One region of the Holdemania filiformis genome, then DNA from elsewhere that is predicted to be linked to it. Evidence: a T-box and tRNA genes for the amino acid it is inferred to sense, from the RefSeq annotation. Region 1 holds a T-box; the other holds one or more tRNA genes.
What was found. The T-box of region 1 lies ahead of thrS (threonine--tRNA ligase). A T-box ahead of a tRNA ligase gene usually reads a tRNA of that ligase, here a tRNA-Thr.
Positions count from the first base shown of each region.

Region 2: it encodes a tRNA-Thr, which carries the amino acid that the T-box ahead of thrS (threonine--tRNA ligase) is inferred to sense. The anticodon was not compared.

Region 1 is NZ_QRUP01000013.1:25,669-35,248, forward strand. Features, by position in the region: gene ppdK (pyruvate, phosphate dikinase) at 1-792, shown strand, start outside; gene DWY25_RS10885 (aspartate dehydrogenase domain-containing protein) at 872-1,657, shown strand; gene DWY25_RS10890 (hypothetical protein) at 1,723-2,232, shown strand; gene DWY25_RS10895 (hypothetical protein) at 2,287-3,027, shown strand; T-box leader at 3,103-3,309, shown strand; gene thrS (threonine--tRNA ligase) at 3,355-5,097, shown strand; gene DWY25_RS10905 (substrate-binding domain-containing protein) at 5,094-6,056, shown strand; gene pepD (beta-Ala-His dipeptidase) at 6,207-7,643, shown strand; gene DWY25_RS10915 (class I SAM-dependent methyltransferase) at 7,685-8,449, shown strand; gene DWY25_RS10920 (ABC transporter permease) at 8,572-9,327, shown strand; gene DWY25_RS10925 (NADH-quinone oxidoreductase subunit NuoE family protein) at 9,371-9,580, shown strand, end outside.
Region 2 is NZ_QRUP01000008.1:38,046-47,625, forward strand. Features, by position in the region: gene DWY25_RS07840 (ribokinase) at 218-1,150, opposite strand; gene DWY25_RS07845 (alpha-amylase family protein) at 1,622-3,703, opposite strand; gene DWY25_RS07850 (hypothetical protein) at 3,883-5,517, shown strand; tRNA gene DWY25_RS07855 (tRNA-Val) at 5,890-5,965, shown strand; tRNA gene DWY25_RS07860 (tRNA-Thr) at 5,976-6,051, shown strand; tRNA gene DWY25_RS07865 (tRNA-Tyr) at 6,058-6,142, shown strand; tRNA gene DWY25_RS07870 (tRNA-Gln) at 6,159-6,234, shown strand; tRNA gene DWY25_RS07875 (tRNA-Lys) at 6,256-6,331, shown strand; tRNA gene DWY25_RS07880 (tRNA-Gly) at 6,341-6,414, shown strand; gene DWY25_RS07885 (BglG family transcription antiterminator) at 6,976-8,973, shown strand; gene DWY25_RS07890 (PTS sugar transporter subunit IIA) at 9,089-9,496, shown strand; gene DWY25_RS07895 (PTS sugar transporter subunit IIB) at 9,514-9,580, shown strand, end outside.

The DNA.
Region 1 (9,580 bases):
ACGATCCGTTATCTGGATCCGCCTTTACATGAATTCCTGCCGACTTCCTCGTATGACATCGCGACGCTGGCTCAGGACATGAACCTGAATATCGACGATCTCAAGAGCATCATTACTTCGCTCCATGAGTTCAACCCGATGATGGGTCACCGCGGCTGCCGTCTGGCGATCTCCTATCCGGAAATCGCAGAAATGCAGACGCGCGCAGTCATTGAAGCGGCGATTAACGTCAACCGCAAACATCCGGATTATCACATTACGCCGGAAATCATGATTCCGCTGGTTGGCGATGTCAACGAACTGAAATATGTCAAGAATATCGTCACCAAGGTTGCGGATGAAATCATCAGCGCTTCCGGTATCGAAATGAAATACATGGTCGGCACGATGATCGAAATCCCGCGGGCCGCTCTGTTAGCGGATGAGATCGCGGAGGAAGCGGAGTTCTTCAGCTTCGGCACCAATGATTTAACGCAGATGACATTCGGCTTCTCGCGTGATGACGCCGGCGGATTCCTGTCGCATTATTACGACAAGAAGATTTACGAGCAGGATCCGTTTGCCCGTCTGGATCAGCATGGCGTTGGCAAGCTGGTCGCGATGGCGGCAGAGCTGGGCCGTAAGACCCGCCCGAACATCAAGCTGGGCATCTGCGGCGAACACGGCGGCGATCCAAGCTCGATCGAATTCTGTCACCGCGTCGGACTGAACTATGTTTCCTGCAGTCCGTACCGTGTCCCGATCGCCCGCTTGGCCGCAGCGCAGGCAGCGATTAAGAACGATAAAAATTAATTTAAGGAAGAGCAGAGAAAATGTCTCTGCTCTTTGCTTCATAGAAGCTCAATCATACAGGGAATCAAAGGAGAAGAACATGAAAACAAAATTTGCGATTTTAGGGGCTGGCAAGCTGGGCAGCATTGTGGCGCGGGCCTGGAAAGCCGGCAAGATGCCGGAATATGAACTGGTCGGCATTCTCAGCCGGACGGCGGATTCCGCTCAAGCCTTGGCGGAGGAGGTCGGCGTGGCCTGGACAACCCAACTGGAGGAGCTGCTGAGGTGGAAACCGCAGATCGTTGCCGAAGCGGCTTCCGTCGAGGCCGTGAAAGCCAATGCGATCGCGGTTTTACAAGGCGGAGCGGATTTCGTCACGCTGGCGATCGGGGCGTTTGCGGACGCTGATTTTTATGAAGAAGTGCAGGCGGTGGCGCGCGCGGCCGGCCGCAAGGTTTACATCGCTTCCGGCGCGATCGGGGGTTTTGATTTAATGCGCACCGCGGCTGTGATGAGTCCGATCGAAGCCTCCATCACTTCCGAGACCGGACCGCAGTATCTGCGCACAACGCCGGTCTATCGTGAAGAAATGGCGGCCAGCGAAACGACGCTGACTGCTTTTGAAGGCAGCGCTAAGGAAGCGATCGCTCTGCTTCCCCGCCGGGTGAACGTCGCTGTAGCCACGTCGCTGGCCACCAATGGGCCAGAGCATACCGGCGTGAAGATCGAGAGTACGCCGGGCTTTATCGGCGATACCCATACGATCCGGGTGGAAGGCGAGGAAATCAAGGCGGAAATTGCGATCTATTCCCGCACCAGTGCAATTGCCGGCTACAGCGTTGTGGCTTTGCTTAACAACATCGCCTCCCCGATTCAGTTCCAGTAGTTTTTCCTTCCCAGCAGGTATAAATCGGAAAAAAACGCCGAGAATACTGGCAGGAGGAATCAATAATGAAAAAAACAATTCTGCGGTATGCTGCGGTCTGCTTGGGATTTGCTTTGATTTTGGGCGGCTGCAGCAGAAACAACAATTCAACCACACCCACGCCGTCGATGACCCCTTCGGCCTCGCCGGAAAGCTCGATGACACCGACGGAAACGGTGGAACCGATTGCCAGCATTCAGGATGTTCTGGATCACTTCCAGAATAACAATTACACCTTCAACCAGGTGACGCCGATTGAAAACACGGATTTCAACGCGCTGGAAGGCACCTCGTTTCAATACAACGATCAGGTCTATTACCTTTATCGTTTTGATCCGGCCAACGAGGAAAGTCAGAAAATGCTGAACTATGCGAGTCAGAACGGCCGGATGAAGGTCAACGCTAACGGTCAGGAAACCGAATACTACGCGTATGTCAACGGCAATACAGCTTTGATCTACGACAGTAAGGAAATGATCGAAGACCTGAAGGAAATCTATTCGCAATACCGCAATTCCACAATGCAGGGTCAATAAGACTCTGCCTTTTCTTTCCCGTGATATAATGAAGGCAGAAGGGCAGGGATGACGATGCGCAGAAAAGGAAGCTTTATTGCGGCATTGCTTGCGATGATGGTGATGCTGAGCGCTTGCGGCTGGCTGGATCAGCTGTGGATTCTGGCCAAGACGAGCCGGGCGCTGACGACGATGGAATCCGTGACCGCAGACATCACGATTGAGGCTGAAGGTAAGGCTGGCAACCGCTATCTATGGCTGCCCTATCATGTTGCCGGGCAGGGCGTGCTGCAGGGACGAAAGGAAGAACCCGCGGTCAAGCTGGATTTGCGCTGGCAGGGCGGCAGCGGCGTGCTTCAGATTCCGCTGCATGTTCAAGCTCAGTGGCGCTGGCAAGAGGACCGCTGGCAAAAGTATGATCTGAATCAGAAACAATGGGTTGATCAGCCGGGAGCTAAACCAGCCTTGCCGGATTGGAAAGCCATTCTGGCTGTTTTAAAAGCCGGCCGCTGGTCGATGCAGGAAACGATCGGGAACGTCCGCTGTGCTGAGGTCAGTCTGACGTTGGATGCGGTTTCAGCCGCGGCTTTTTTCAGAGAATGGGGTCTGGAAGATCCGATCGCCGCAATGATCGAAAGTCAAAAAACGCTGACTGTTCGGTTTGCGGTAAAGGAGGAAACCGGGGAACCCGTCCGCTTAACGCTGGACAGCGGCGGAACGGAGGAACTTTCCGGCAATTTGTCGATGACGCTGGATCAGCTGCATATCCAGGCTGATTTTTCACAGATCGATCAAACGACCTGGGTGCAGCCTTAAACCCGTTCATCGTTCTGAATTTCTGGAAAAAATTCATTTCCATTGACAAGGCGGGAAAACCGGTGTATAAAAGAGGTACATACAAAGACCAGGACATGATCGTTTCAGAACTTGGATCAGAGAGGTTTCCGGAAGGTGCGAGGAAGCTGAAAAGGGAAATGGTTACCGCCTGCGAGTATCGCTTTTGAAAAAGCGACGATTCTCATCGTTATTGAGCTTGAGTGCCTGTTTCATGAAAGAAACAGGAAATAAGGTGGTACCGCGTTGAACAACGTCCTTAATCAAGGGCGTTTTTTTGTGGTCTTAGAAAAACAGGAGGAAGGAACTATGATCAACATCAAAGAAGACGAGCATCTGCATGTGCTCAACCACAGCTGTGCGCATTTGTTGGCGCAGGCTGTCAAACATCTGTATCCGCACGCAAAGTTCTGGGTTGGACCAGTGATTACCGACGGCTTTTACTACGACATCGACTTGGGCGACGATGTGCTGCATGAAGAAGATCTGGCGAAAATTGAAAAAGAAATGAAGAAGATCGCCAAGGATGGCAAGCGTATTGTCCGGCATGAAATCTCGAAAGCGGAAGCGCTGGAGATGTTCAAGGACGATCCGTACAAGCTCGATCTGATTGGGCACATGGACGAGGACGATACGGTGATCAGCTGCTACTCCCAGGGGGATTTTACCGATCTGTGCCGCGGCCCGCATGTCGAGAGCGTCAAGGAGCTGAAGCATTTCAAGCTGTTGAAAGTCAGCGGTGCGTACTGGAAGGGCGATGCCAACAACAAGATGCTGCAGCGGGTTTACGGCATCTGCTTTGATACCGACGAGGAAGTTCAGAACTATCTGAATTTCCTGGAAGAAGCGAAGAAGCGCGATCACAAGAAATTAGGCCGCGAGCTGGATCTGTTTATGATGAGCGAGTATGGCCCGGGGTTCCCGTTCTTTTTACCGAACGGCATGATCCTGCGCAATGTGCTGGAAAACTACTGGTACGAAGAACACACTAAGGAAGGCTATCAGTTCATCAAGACGCCGATCATGCTTTCCAAGGAATTGTGGGAGCTGAGCGGACACTGGGCAAATTACAAGGAAAACATGTATACGACGATGATCGACGACCGCGAGTTTGCGATCAAGCCGATGAACTGCCCGGGCGGAATGCTTGTGTATAAAAACGGTCTGCATTCCTATAAAGATCTGCCGTTGCGCGTCGGCGAGCTGGGACAGGTCCACCGTCACGAAGCCAGCGGTGCCTTGAACGGATTGTTCCGCGTCAGAACGTTCACTCAGGACGATGCGCATATCTTCATGCGCGAGGATCAGATCGAGAGTGAAGTCGTCCGGCTGATCAACTTCATCGACCGTGTGTATTCGGTGTTTGGCTTAAGCTATGAAATCGAGCTGTCGACACGGCCGGAAAAGAAATATATCGGATCGATTGAAATCTGGGATAAAGCGGAGGCGGCGCTGGAAGCGGCGTGTCATGCAGCGGGCAAGGCCTGCAAGATCAATCCGGGCGACGGTGCGTTCTACGGACCGAAGCTGGACTTCCATTTAACGGACAGTCTGGGACGGGTCTGGCAGTGCGGCACGATCCAGCTGGATATGAATCTGCCGGAACGCTTCGATCTGACTTATGTCGACGCGGACGGTTCCAAGAAACGTCCGATCATGCTGCACCGCGTCATCTTCGGCTCGATCGAGCGCTTTATCGGCATTCTGATCGAACATTACGCCGGTGCTTTCCCGATGTGGCTGGCGCCGCAGCAGGTCGTCATCGTACCGGTGCATCATGAACGGCATCTGGACTATGCGAAAGAATTGGAAGCGATGTTGTTGGCCAAGGGCGTGCGCGTGAAGGTCGACGGCCGCAACGAAAAGCTGGGCTACCGCGTTCGTGAAGCGCAGACGCATAAGATTCCGATGCAGATTGTCGTCGGCGACGGCGAGGTTGAAAACAACACGGCGACGGTTCGCCGGTATGGCAAGAAAGACTCCGTGACGCTCAGCAAAGAGGAACTGCTGGAAAGCATTCTCAACGAAATTGAAACGAAGGCGCGCGTATGAAGAAATGGCTTTGTTTCCTCAGCGTTCTTGCGCTGACGGCAGGGTGCGCCGCCAATCCTAAAACACCCGAAACAACTCCGGAAACATCGCCGGAGCCGACTGCGGAAACCACGCCGGCTTCCTTGTCAATCCTGGGTCCGACCGGGGCTCCGGCGCTGGCCTTGATCGCGCCGATGAAGGCGGGACAGGATGTGACGCTTGTCGACGGTACGGATGTGCTGCAGGCCGCGTTCGTCAATCCGAATCCGGAATATGACGTGATCGTCGCGCCGAGCAATCTGGGTGCGAAGCTGGCCGCCAATGGCAAGACAACCTACCGGATGGAAAGCGTCTTAACCTGGGGAAATCTGTATCTGGTCGCGGCGGATGAAGCGGCCTTGGAAAACGCGGGTGTCTTTGCGGCTTTCGGCGAGGGTGCGGTACCGGGCAAGGTGCTGGAAACAGTTTTGCAGGCTAATCCGGTTACGCCGGAAATCACCTGGTATGCCAGTGTGGCGGAAGTCCAGGGCGCTATGCTGGCGGGGAAAGCCGACGTAGCGCTGATGGCGGAGCCGGCGGCGACGGCGACAATCGCCAAGGCGAAGGAGAAAGGTCAGGAGCTGAAGATCGTCATGGATCTGCAGGAACAATGGAAGACGGCTACCGGAACCCAGGGCTATCCGCAGGCGGCGCTGTTTGTCCGTCAGGATCTGCCGGAAGAAAAGAAAGCAGCCGTTGAAACCATGCTGCAGTCGATGCGCGATTATCTGGATCAGGCGGAACAGGATCCGTCGATCGTCGAAGCGGATATTAAAACACTGGGCGCTCAGACGCTGGGCGTGCCTGGCAGTGCTGTGATCGCTAAGACGTGGACGCGGATGAATCTCAACATCGTTAACGCACAGGAAGTCCAGAGCGAACTGGAATCCTTCCTCACGCTGTTTGAGATTACGGAACTCGCGGGCATACTGGCGGAATAAAACAAAAGATTCACTGAGAGAAGGTCAAGCCGGCCTTCTTTTTTTATGGATTGTAAAAATTTTGTTAAGAAAAGAAATAATTTTCAGAATATGTTGAAAACGAATGAAACCAAGCGATATAATAGAAATCAGAGAAAGGGTGGTACACCAATGACGATGGACTTAAACGAACGGATTTTTTATTACTTTAACGAACTGACAAAGATCCCGCACGGATCTCGTAACGAAAAACAGCTGAGCGACTGGCTCGTTCAATTTGCGAAGGATCACGGCCTGCGCTGGATTCAGGATGAGATGAACAATGTCATCATTTATAAAGCCGGCACCGCCGGTCTGGAAAAGGCGGGCGCGGTGATTCTGCAGGCGCATATGGACATGGTCTGCGAGAAGGAAGCGGACGTGGATTTTGACTTTGAAACGCAGGCGTTGAATACCTATGTGGAAGACGGCTGGCTGAAAGCCCGCGGCACGACGCTGGGGGCGGACGACGGCGTGGGCGTCGCGATGATGCTGGCGCTTCTGGAAGCGGACCAGAAACCGCATCCGCCGCTGGAATGCGTGTTCACAGTCATGGAAGAAATCGGTCTCAATGGCGCGCAAGGGTTAAAGAAAGACTATTTTACGGCGAAACGGATGATCAACATGGACTGCGGAGGCGAAGATAAAACCGTGGTTTCCACCGCGGGCGGGTTAGTCTGTACGATGACGATGGTGCGGCCGCAGGAAAGATTTGAAGGCAGCGGCTGGAAATTGACAGTTTCCGGACTGAAAGGCGGACATTCCGGTTCGAATATCGATAAAGAGCTGGGCAATGCGAACAAAATCGCGGTCCGCTGTCTGCGGGAGCTGGTCAAAAACGAGCTGGAGGTCTGGATCGCGGATTGGGACGGCGGCAATAAGGACAACGCAATTCCGCGCGATTGCTGGATTCGGTTCGCCAGCCAGGATTCACGCAAGGTCCAGAAGTGTGTCGAGCAGGTAGCGGAACAGGTGAAGGCGGAGCTGAAGGCCAGCGATCCGGATGTTGCCATTACATTGGAAGCCGATTCCACGATCAGCGCGGTTTACTCCGCACAGGATTCGAAAGCATTCATCAATTTCATCACCGTCCTGCCAAGCGGTCTGCGCGCCAAAAGCATGGCAATTCCGGGCCTGACCTGGGCTTCAGAAAACCTGGCTTCGATCAAGCGGCGCGGATCCAGTCTGATCGTCACGATCTCGATGCGTTCAGCGCAAAAGAGCTGGATTGAAAAAATGAGCGATGAACTGACGATTCTGGCGGGATTGTATGGCTGGACCTGCAGCTTTGCTAACGGCTATCCAGCATGGGATTATTGTGAAAAGAGCGCGATGCGGCAGAAGCTGGCGGCCCTGGTTCAACAGAAAACCGGGAAGGAATTAAAAACGGAAGCCGGCCATGGCGGTACGGAATGCGGCGTGTTCTGCGAGATGATTCCGGGGATTGATATCGTGACGATCGTACCGGAAGCCAGCGGCGCGCATACGCCGCAGGAAAAGCTGAACCTGGAGTCGTTTAAACGGACATACGACCTGCTTTGCGAGCTGTTGGCAAGCTTGGAAGATTAACGCTTCATTCTGATTAGTTTTTGCTTGGCAGGGGGACGCGTATGGATCTGGATCTGATTTACGATTATTTTGACGAGGAACATCGCTTAACCGCGACGCCCGCCCGCAGCATTGAACTGTTGACGACGAGAATGCAGATTGCGAAAGTGCTGAAACCGGGAATGCAGATTCTGGATGTGGGGGCTGGAAGCGGAGCCTACAGTCTGGCTTATGCCCAGGAGGGCTATGCGGTCACCGCGGTGGAACCGGTGAAAAAGCACTGTGCGCTCATGAAGGCGAAACGCCGGCCGGCCATGGATCTGACGATCCTGGAAGGCAACGCGCTCGATCTGACGATGCTGGAAGCCGCTTCGTTCGACGTCGTCCTGTGTTTGGGACCGCTCTATCATCTTGAGCATGAAGCGCAGCGGACACGCTGTCTTGAACAGGTGCTTCACGTGCTGAAACCCGGCGGATCCGCGTTCTTCGCTTTTATCAATAACGATATGGTGTTCATAACGGAAGCGATGGTCTACAATCCGGATTTTCTGGACAACGGCCGGTATGACCGCAGCACGTTTAAGGTGGCGGATATCCCGTTTGTTTTTCTGACGCTGGATCAGGTTCGCCGCTGGCTGGATACGCTCGGCTGGAAACCGGCTCAGGTTTTCGCTGCGGACGGCATGGCCGAGCTGTTGGCGGACAAAGTGAACACGCTGAGCGCCGAACAGTTTCAGCAATGGCTTGCGTTTCACTGGGCGATGTGCGAGAAACCGGCGATGCTGGGCGCGAGTAATCATGTTGTTTTCAGGCTGGATAAAGTGTGAAAAATATCGCAAAAGGGCGGAGCTGACCGCCTTTTTTGTGCATTGATTCGCAAGGTCGGGAAAGGGCGAAAAATGGGAAATAAAGATAGCGTTTTCATTCAGACTGATGATATAATAAATCCATGAGAAAACAGCGAACCGGTTTGAAAAAAGAACAGTTCCTTACGATCGTGATCCTGATGATCCTCTGGCAGCTGCTGGCGCTGAGCGTCAATAACGACATTTTGATCCCGATGCCTCTGGACGTGGCGCGGCGGATGCTTGCGGATGTATCGCAGCCGGCCTTCTACGCGCAGACGCTGAGCACTCTGGGACGGATGCTCAAAGGCTTTGGAATTTCGCTGATCCTCGCGTTGGTCTGCGGGTTTGCGGCGGCGATGCAGCCGGTGATCCGGCGCTTGATCGAACCGCTTGAGGTGATCGTTAAAACGATTCCCAATTTGTCCTACATTATGATTTTCCTGATCTGGCTGGGCAGCGAAGGCAGTGTCATGGTTACCAGCTTCTGCGTGCTGTTCCCGGTCTTTTATACGGCAGTTTTGTTAAGCCAGGATCTATTGGACAGCGAGCTGCAGGATGTGCTGCGCTGCTACCCGGAAAGATCGGTGTCTGTTTTCTGGAAAGTGCGTCTTCCGCAGGCTTTGCCGCATCTGTTGGCGGCGATGAAAACCGGCTTCGGCTTAGGCTTGCGGGTCTGCGTCATGGCGGAGGTGCTGACGCAGGTGAGAATTGGAATCGGCCGGCAGATGTCGTATGCGGCGCGGATCGCGCTGGATATGACGGGTCTGTTCGCCTGGACGCTGTGGATTATTCTGATCAGCGCGGCGGCGGACGGCTTGTTCAGCTGGCTGCAGAAAAAGGTTGAATCATCCCTGTGATGTTTTCAATATAGAAACCCAAATAACACGTGGAGGTGAAAGGATGGGGAAACTCAACGAACAGTCGGTGCAGGTCATCGATCGGATCGTCGATCGGCATCGCGGCCGGCCGGGACCGGTGAAGCTGATGCTGCACGACGTCCAGAAAGAGCTGGGCTATATTCCGTTTGAAGCAATGGAGAAAATTGCCGCAGCGTCAGGTGTTTCAGCCGCTGAGGTGTATGGCGTCGTCACGTTCTATACGCAGTTTACG
Region 2 (9,580 bases), on a different contig from region 1:
TCAGTATGCTCGCTGGAATAGAAAGTCTAGTCCTGATCTTTTCTTTTAAAAACAGTAAAATGATTTCAGTCAATTTTGATTTTTAGATCACTGAAAAAGAGAATTGATTGGGAAATGAGGTTGAATCAGGCTGCGCGTGTAAACTGAAAAGTAGGCATTTCCCAGGAAATACTGTGAAACAGTTTAAATGAAAAACGACCGGAATAAATCCGGCCGATCAAAAGGTAATTTCAGTTTTCTTTGACCACAAGTAATCATGATATTGGTTCAGCAATGTCTGTGCTTCAGCTAAAGCGGGAATTGATGCTGAAGCTCCTTTTTTAGTAACGGCGCAAGCACTGGCAGCCGTGGCGATCGCAAGACAGTCAATGGCAGATTTGCCTGCTAATTTAGCAGCTAGGAAAAAACCTGTGAACGTATCCCCGGCGCCGACGGTATCGACGACTTCAACTGGACAACAAGGCAGAAAAATACGTTCTCTGCCTTCCTGCAGACAGCTGCCTTGATCCCCTAAAGTCAGAATGACTTGAGTATGCGGGAAAACTTTTGCGAAATAGTCCAGAATGGCTTCCGGTTCAATCTGACCTGAAAAGAAGGCGCCTTCGACTTCGTTGATAAATAACAAATCGATCTCGTTCAACGGCAATTGTCCGGGATCGGCAGGGGTGGGAGAAGGATTTAGCGCGATGATCAGGCCTCGTTCATGAGCTTTGTGGATTAATTCTTCTAATCGGTTAATTTCGTTTTGAATAACCAACAGATCTCCCGTCTGAAAATTAGCTAGCGTTTCATCAATCTGGGCGGAGGTAATGGCGTAATTGCTTCCTGGATAAACAAGGATGGCATTCTGTCCTGTGCGATCAATTTGAATAATTGCGTGACCAGCAGGTTGATCCACTGAACGTAAGTATTGTGTGTCAATATGATACTGAGCCAGCGTATCTGATAAAAGTGAGCTTGCCTGCCCCAGACATCCCGCAAAATGAACAGACGCACCGCCTTGACTTAAGGCGACCGCTTGGTTCATTCCCTTTCCGCCGCAGAAACACTGCATTTGTCTAGCTGACTGTGTTTCCTTCGAATTTAAAATGTGATCAACAGAATAAAAATAATCTAAATTTAATGAACCGAAAACTAAACATTTTTTCATGTCAGAGATGCCTCCTCACTCTTTTTCATTATAGCATACACAAATGATCGAAAGCGGATAAAAGGAAAAGCGTACTTAAATCAAATTATAAGGTTAGCATTAAGATCAATGTCAGGTAAAGATCGAGCGTAGACAAATCTTATTTTTGTTTACTTTTAAACGATGAATGCTTTTTTGGAGACCCTGTAAATTAGCTCTATAAATTTTGGGTTCTATAAATTTTGGTGTTGGTGGAAACCAACGCCTTTTTTTCTTGAGCATAAAAAAAGAGACATAGGTAAGAATTTCCGTTACAATAAAATCACCACAAATTACAGAAAGGAAATCTCACTATGTCCATTACTCATTCTATCAACTTTGCTCTTAAATTAAAAGACCTTTTTCAAATGAAAAACCAAATCCAGTTAATATCAGATTCATTTTTTGATGGATAAGCTGTTGAAATTCAAGATAAAAGAAAAATCAAAAATTTCAATTAACAATTTCGATGATTTTAACTTCGCCTGGAAGAAATGCGGCACATAGCGCTCGATCACCGATTTCCAAATTCAGGTCTGCTTGCTTGTTCTCATTTTCAGAGGATAGGATAACCTTTGCAGAATCAATAGCCATCTGGAAACGGTTTGGAAGGTTTTCGAGGCGAATCCAATGACGATGGCTGTTATCCATGTCGTGATTGGCGACCATCAAAATCATCGTAGATTTGTTTGCAAAGCCAAAACCCAAAGCCGGAATCCAAGGACCTTCAAACATTAGCGGGAATTGATCATTTTTGCGGAAAAGGGCTGTGCGGTAGCGTTTGCGGATGTGCGCCGCCGCTTCCAATAATGTCGGCAGCTGCCATCGCTGAGCGTCAAGATAGTGGAAAGCGTAGCGGTCAAACAAGGCCAGCTTACGATAATACGGATCCGTTTCCGGCAGTTGGTCCTGTTCGTTAGGACGGCAGTCCAGCCCGGTATTCATCGGCTGGATTTCGTAGACTTCCTGCCCAGAATTCAGGAAAGGGACGCAATTTGGAATAAATAAATTAAGCACCGTCAACATCCGGCTTAGCCGCCGTCCTCCTTCACGAGCACTTAACCGCGGTGTATCATGCGTTTCACCCACTGCGAAAACCGGACAAGGCAAACTGGCGGCGCCATAAGCGAAGGCGTTCAATTTATCCTCATTTGGCCGGGTTTCCTGCGTGAAACCTCCCCCGATGATCATGTTATACCCTTTTTCCAGAGAGCACGCTGCATTCTGGGTGTCCAGTTCCTCGGCAATGAAACAAAAATGAGGATCAATTTTCCGGGCCGCTTCGATGATTCGTTTCACCAACGCCAGTGGAAGCGCATGGCCCATGTCAATCCGTGCGCCGTCAATGCCAAATTCTGTTTGATAATAAGGAATGATCTGGCTTAACAGAGCCCATAACGGCTCGTTGATGCGATTGCCTGGATTCAAGCTGGCTTTCGCAACATCATATAGAATATAGGGATTAAAACTTTCATTTTTCGGCAAATACGCCGCGGAAGCTGCCGGATGATCTAAATACATGCGGAAAAAAGTGATATCATTCCATGCCGGCTGCGGATCGTTAATGCAATCACTGAAAGCTGGGGCAACGGTCATGTTAAATGCTTCCTGAACCAGATCCAGGATTTCGCCTTTGCCTTTTTTCCATTTTGCAACGACCATTTTCCATTTTTTTGGATCAATACTTTGCGGATTAGGTCTGAATTTACGGATATGTTCAAGGACTTCTTCACTCGCATACATCAATTCCAAGTATTGTGGATCCGCAACGCTGCCGGGTTCCACGCCAGGAACAAAAGGTGGGGTATACGTATCCAATTGGTCAGCGTCGATCCAGTAGAACCAATCCGGATGCTCAGCAATGAGATCCGAGTTTACTGAGTTTGTCCTTGGAATCAGGTCAATAATCACTTTGATATCCTGACAATGACAAGCTTCAACAAGCGCTTTAAATTCGTCCTCTACGCTCAGTTCATCGCCGGTCATCGGATCTTTTAAATTGGGATCTAATCTGAAAAAGTTACTTACGCCGTAAGGAGAACCCAGATCTCCTTTCTTATTTTTGGTTGAATACTGACTGATCGGCAGCAAATATAATGTGTCGATCCCCATTTTTTTTAATAAAGGAAGCAAAGCTAAAGTTTTAACGAAGGTTCCAGTTTCTTTTAAGCCATAGATATTCTTGGATTCTAATTCGCCGCTGCGGTCATGATCCCAACTGCTGGATGTGCGGATCATGCAGGAATAAACGCTGCTTTGACGGATCCAATTTCCACGCGTACCGCCTTGAGGAAGGGAATGATCAGCGTAATAGGGCTGGCAGACCGGTTTGGATTTTCCTTTCAGCAGAACGCTGATTAATTCGTCGAAAAATTGATAAGGATTAACACGAATTTCACCAGAGGGTAATTTATATTTTGAGGTACACTTCAAATCCAAGCTGTCGAAAAGATCAGGAAGAGTATAATTAAACGGGTAATCGTGGGTAAGAGACTGTCGCTTTAAAGCCTGTTGTAATTTTAATAAGTAACTCATGAAATACTCCTTATATAAGTAAATAAAATCCTATTTTATTTTATCATGAAAATCAGATTGATTGATAGAATTTCAGAGCTTTGGGGAGAATTTAAAACGTAAAACGTGAAAATAAATTTGTCAATCGTTTTGAAGTCTGTTACCATGATAGCGGTTAAATTGGACGCTGAGGTGAAGAAATGCGAAAGTTATTATTATTCAGTATCGGAGTGATGCTGGCGCTCGGGGGATGCGCTGAAGAGAAACCCTGCATCGCGGAGAAGGGAATCGTTTGTTACGATGAGGAAGCGCAGCAGTATCAAGTGGAAGAAGGCGCTAAAATCCGGGTTATGGTTGAGAATGAAGCCTACGGTCAGGCTTTGGAAGAACTTTGGAATAAGGAACATCCGGAACAGAGTGATGTGATCGAACCGGTTGTTGTCCAAAGCTTTGATGCGGCAACCTGGTTAGGCTATAAAACGGATATCGCGCTGTTGTGGAGTAATGACGCCGCTCAGATTATCAATAATTTTATGCCGGTGCAGCCAGAGTTGGAAGCAGTGATACAGGAACATGCTCCGCGGCAGTTTGGAGAACTTTTAAATATAGACGGTTTTCGGTATGTGCCAATGAGTTATTATGGATTAGTGTTTTCTACCAATATGACTATGCTGAGCGAAATGGGATATGACGTAAGCGATGAAAATGGCGATGGACTGGCAGATCAATTTGATAGTTTTGAAGAATTAATGAAATTGGCAGATGAATGGGGAGGGCAGGCGCGAACCTATCATGAGCGGCAGGTGGAGGCGGTATTCCCGTTTGCAATTTCAGAATTGTGGGCCTCAATGGTGTTTTTGAGTGCTGATGATTTTCGTTTCTTTGCATCACAGGATGCTTTAATATCCGGTATGGAAACGGAAGAGTTTCTGGAGGCTTTAAAATTTCTAAGAGCAATGGGGGAGCATTCTTGGTATTTAAACAGCGAAGAGAGTGCAGGTGAAGAACAGCCAGAGGTGTCTGGTGTTGAGGATGAAAATTCAAGGGACACAAATTCTGAATTACCGGCCGTGGATTCCGAATCAGAAGTTGAATCCGAAGAATTCCCGCCCGAAAGCAGTAATGTGAAGGAATCCCAGGATAGCTCTGAAGAGGAAGAGGAGATCATTCTTCCTTATCAAATCAAAAATGATCGGGCCTTCGACGGAGGGTGGTTGTATGATGTCTATCTTGAAAAGCTGATTTCTCCTTTTTCTTTAGTAGGGACTTGGATGTACTATAATCAGCAGGAGGATATTGAACAACAGGATTTTTATTTTTCACCTATGCCATCCTGGAAAGAAAAAATACTTTCACCCTTGGCGAAAACCAAAGGCTATTTATTGTCGGCTGGAACAAAATATCCTTCCGCTGCTAATGAAGTTTACCGTATAATTCGGAGTGAAGCTGGAATTCAGGTGTATATTGATACAGTGGATGAAATTCCTGCGGTAACGCAAGTGGATAGGCTTGAAAATCGTCCTAATTTGGAAACTGAGGAAAATGAAGATGGAAAGGAATCCCAAACAATCGAACCGTATTATTTGGCGTTTAGAAATGAGAATCAGAGACAAATAAGTTATGCTTTTTCATTCTCACAGGAGGAGTCCATGGTGGCTTTTGAAAAAGATCCATCTGTTAGAGGCTGGGATATGCTTTCTGAAATTGGATTGATCGAAATTGCACAACAAGTAATAAAACAGGAGATTACACCCGAGGATGCACAATTGGCATTGCTAGAAAACAGTGAAAACTGGATGATGCCGTTTAAACCTGTGGATGAGGTATTGGAATAGCCTCTCATTTGGTTTGCAAAGAGGTAATCAGGCTCTTGAGTATTAAGTTAGATTCAATATTCTGTAAAGAAGATGTTCTGTAAGGAATATGGTGCGTGAATTTAAGAAAAAGGGCCTGTTTTTTCATTGTTAGTCAGTTGTTTTTACAGCAGGATCAGAGATATGACAAAGCTGTGTTTGTATAATTCGACAGAGCTTGTAGAGGGAAGTGCTACAATTTTATTCCTGGGTTCGATACTGAATATAAAATAGTGTCCTACTGAAGCCTAAGTGTGGGACTCAATGTTTCAGAAAAAATCTGAAATTGTTATTGACGAGATTTAGATCTTATGATATATTATTAAAGCGCTGGTAATCAGCCAATAAAAAGATGGAGGCTTAGCTCAGTTGGGAGAGCGTCTGCCTTACAAGCAGAGGGTCGGGGGTTCGAGCCCCTCAGCCTCCACCATTTTTTTATTGCCGACTTAGCTCAATTGGCAGAGCAACTGATTTGTAATCAGTAGGTTGTAGGTTCGATTCCTATAGTCGGCACCAGGAGTTGGAGAGGTAGCGAAGTGGCTAAACGCGGCTGACTGTAAATCAGTTCCCAACGGGTTCGGCAGTTCGAATCTGCCCCTCTCCACCATTCTTTTTTAAGATAGTGGGGCATAGCCAAGCGGTAAGGCAACAGACTTTGACTCTGTCATTTCCCTGGTTCGACCCCAGGTGCCCCAGCCAATTTTAGTTTGGATTGTTTATGTCCCGGTAGCTCAGGCGGTAGAGCAACTGACTTTTAATCAGTGGGTCGAAGGTTCGATTCCTTTCCGGGACACCACTTAACTATGCGAATGTAGTTCAATGGTAGAACTTCAGCCTTCCAAGCTGACTACGTGGGTTCGATTCCCATCATTCGCTCCATTGAATAACATAACCCTGTATGAGGGTTTTTTTGTGTCTTAATAGTTCTCTAAAACAGTCGCATTAGGTAAAAATGAGTGTTTTTTAGAAAAAACTAAATTATTTGTAAGTACTTTTACGATTTCGTGCGTATATTATATATAGAGAAACAAAATTTATTGTTAGTTCGAGATACTTTAAGATTTAAATTTGTTTCTCTGAGCCTTGGAATATTTTCCAAGGCAGCCTGATAAGCTATATGCTCTGTATCAGGACGAGCGATTTGGGCGCTCAGTAAACAAAACCCTGTGCAGTTCGAACTAACAAAGTATGAGTCTCCTTTGCGGGAGACTTTTTACTTTGTTAGTTCGGTTAACCCTGCTTCTCTCGCTGCTGATCAGCTGATCTAACTATAAATGTATTTTTTATTTTAGCTGTAGTCGTTTATGGCTGAAAAAGTAGACTTTAACTGACATTTGAAATATAATTGAAAATGATAGAAAATAGCTATATTTTGGTTAGAAAACGCCTGGTTCATAAAGTCTACTTTATGAACCAGATCAGAAAGTTGGAGGATTAGGAATGGCGAATGAAAAGAAGCGAATCTTACAGTTATTCTATATTCTTGCCCAACAGGATCAATATATCCGTTCTTATGAGCTAGCGGAAAAAGTAGGAGTCACCGAACGAACGGTCAAAAATGATATTCCGGAATTAGAGGCATTTGCAAAAGCAAGTGGTGCTGATTTAGTAGCGAAAAAAGGAAAAGGTTATGTTCTCAAGGTTTTTGATGAAGAACGCTTTGAACCCGTAAAGACTCAATTGATTATACATTTTTCAAATGTTGGTGAAACACCCAGGGCTCAGAATGACAGAAGTAATGATATTCTTCGCCGGATTATTGTAGAAAATCGCTTTCTTACAATTGAAGATATCGCAGAAGAATTGTATTTAACAAAAAGTTCAATTCGGGAAGACATGAAAGATGTTAATTTTTTGCTGAGTAAGTTTAACATGCGATTGAAAAGACGAAATGAAGAGGGGCCTCTGGTTAAGGGCAGCGAATTTGATCGACGAATGTTAATGCTTTGTATTTTTGAAAATCACTATCATGAAGCAATAAATTTGTATAAGAATACAGATTTCTTATCTTTCTTTGACCGGGACGATGAAGAACGCTATGAAATTCGTCATATTTTCCTAAAAACATTGAGAGATTCAGATTGTCATATTCTTGATATCAACACCCAGCGTTTATCTCGCTATTTGTTATTGATGGTTTCTCGTTATCAGGCTGGATTTCCAATAAGTTTGACGCAAAATCAGCGCAAGTATATTCGGCGATTCCGAGAATATTCAGTTGCGAAAGACGTGATCGAAAAATGTCAACGATTTTCCGGCTTTGACGTCAGCGAGGATGAGATTCTTGCTTTTGCTTTGCTGCTGATCTTTTGGGCGGATATTCCTTGGGATTGCGATCTGTCGCAAAATTATTTTGAATTGCATGACGAAGCTCAGGACTTTATTTCACTGTTCTGCAAATCAATCAAAAAAGATTATAACCTGGACATCACCACAATTCCAGGTTGGTCACAGATTTTATGTGCAGGCATTATCCCCATGCTGGTTCAAAAAGATTTCAATGCTTCTTTTCACAGTGTAAGAAGCTTACATTTTGAAGATGCGCGGATTCACGACTGTCCTTTAGCCGCAAAATTTGCACACAATCTAGCTAGACTTTTTGAAGAACGATATCATTGTCAGCTAAGTTTGTATAATTTGATAACTTTTGCGGGACACTTAAATGTACTTTTGTTAATGATTTCTTATTCCTTTACCCCAGTCCGTGCGATTGTTTCCAATGGCGGCGGTTACCTCTCTTCTGGAATTTTTAAACGGATTATCGAAAGCCGTTTTGGATCCTATTTTTCTTGCCTGGATGTCTACGAGCTTTATGAAATGCGTAAACTACCGGTTAAAGACTATGATTGGGCAATCCTAAGTTATCCATATTATTCCTATAAATATGATTGGCCATGTCTGATGGTTGACAGTATTCCTACCCAAAGTCAGATGAACGATATATACAATCAGGTTATATTATCTGGAGTTCAGCTGCAGCCGGCGTTGGATCATTTACATTTAACCTCCCTCAATATATACCGTGATTTTGAGTATGAAAACATGGATTCTTTCCTTCGCCTGATCAGTTATAAAATGGGAAAGGATGCGGAGTGTGTTGATAAAATCCAAGCCGATCTTCATTACACGGTAAAAACGTGTGTTGCGAATAAAGTATGTATTCTTTTCATAAAACGCCGGTGGGTCAAAAAAGGAATATTTGAGATTTACCAGTTAAATCAGGAAAAACAGTTTGATGAACAACCGATTCTGCACATTGTTGTAATCAGTGTGGATTTTGATAATAACCTGGAAGCCGTTAGATTTGTTAATGACCTATTAATGATGTTTTTCAAAGATAATGAGAACTTGTGGATGTTGATTGAAAATCATCGGGTTACCGAATTGACGGAGATCGTTCGAGCAAGCTTAAAGGCTTTGCCAATTTCACTTGATTAAGGGAAAAAACGAAAGTTTTCCCTTTTTTTTCGGAAAAAGTGAGCGTGGTAACGCTTACAGAAACGATTTATAGTAAGGGCGTTGAAGAAATATCCAACAAGAAAGGGGTATCGCATTGCTGAAAATCTTTTTGTCATCACATGGTCATTTCGCCAGCGGCATGAAAAGCTCGTTGAATATTTTAATGGGCGCTTCTGACAATGTCACGGTGTTTGATGCTTATGTCGATCAAGCTTCAGTCCAGGAAAAACTTGACGCGTTTTATGCAGAAGTTTCTCCGGAAGATCAGGTTTTGCTGATGTCAGACTTAATCGGCGGCAGCGTGAACCAGGTCATGATGACCTATCTGCAGAAGCCGAACACTACGCTGATCGGCGGCGTGAATCTGGCCTGTGTTCTGGAACTTTCAACAAAAACGGAAGTCACGGCGGAGGAGATTGAACAGATCGTTGAACAGAGCCGATCGATGTTGAGTGTCGTGCAACTGCCGGATTTAACGGAAGAACAAGAGGATTTTTTCTAAGAAAGGAGGAATAGAAAATGATTAAGTTAGTACGTTTGGACGAAAGATTGATTCATGGTCAGGTAGCGATCAAATGGTCGAGGC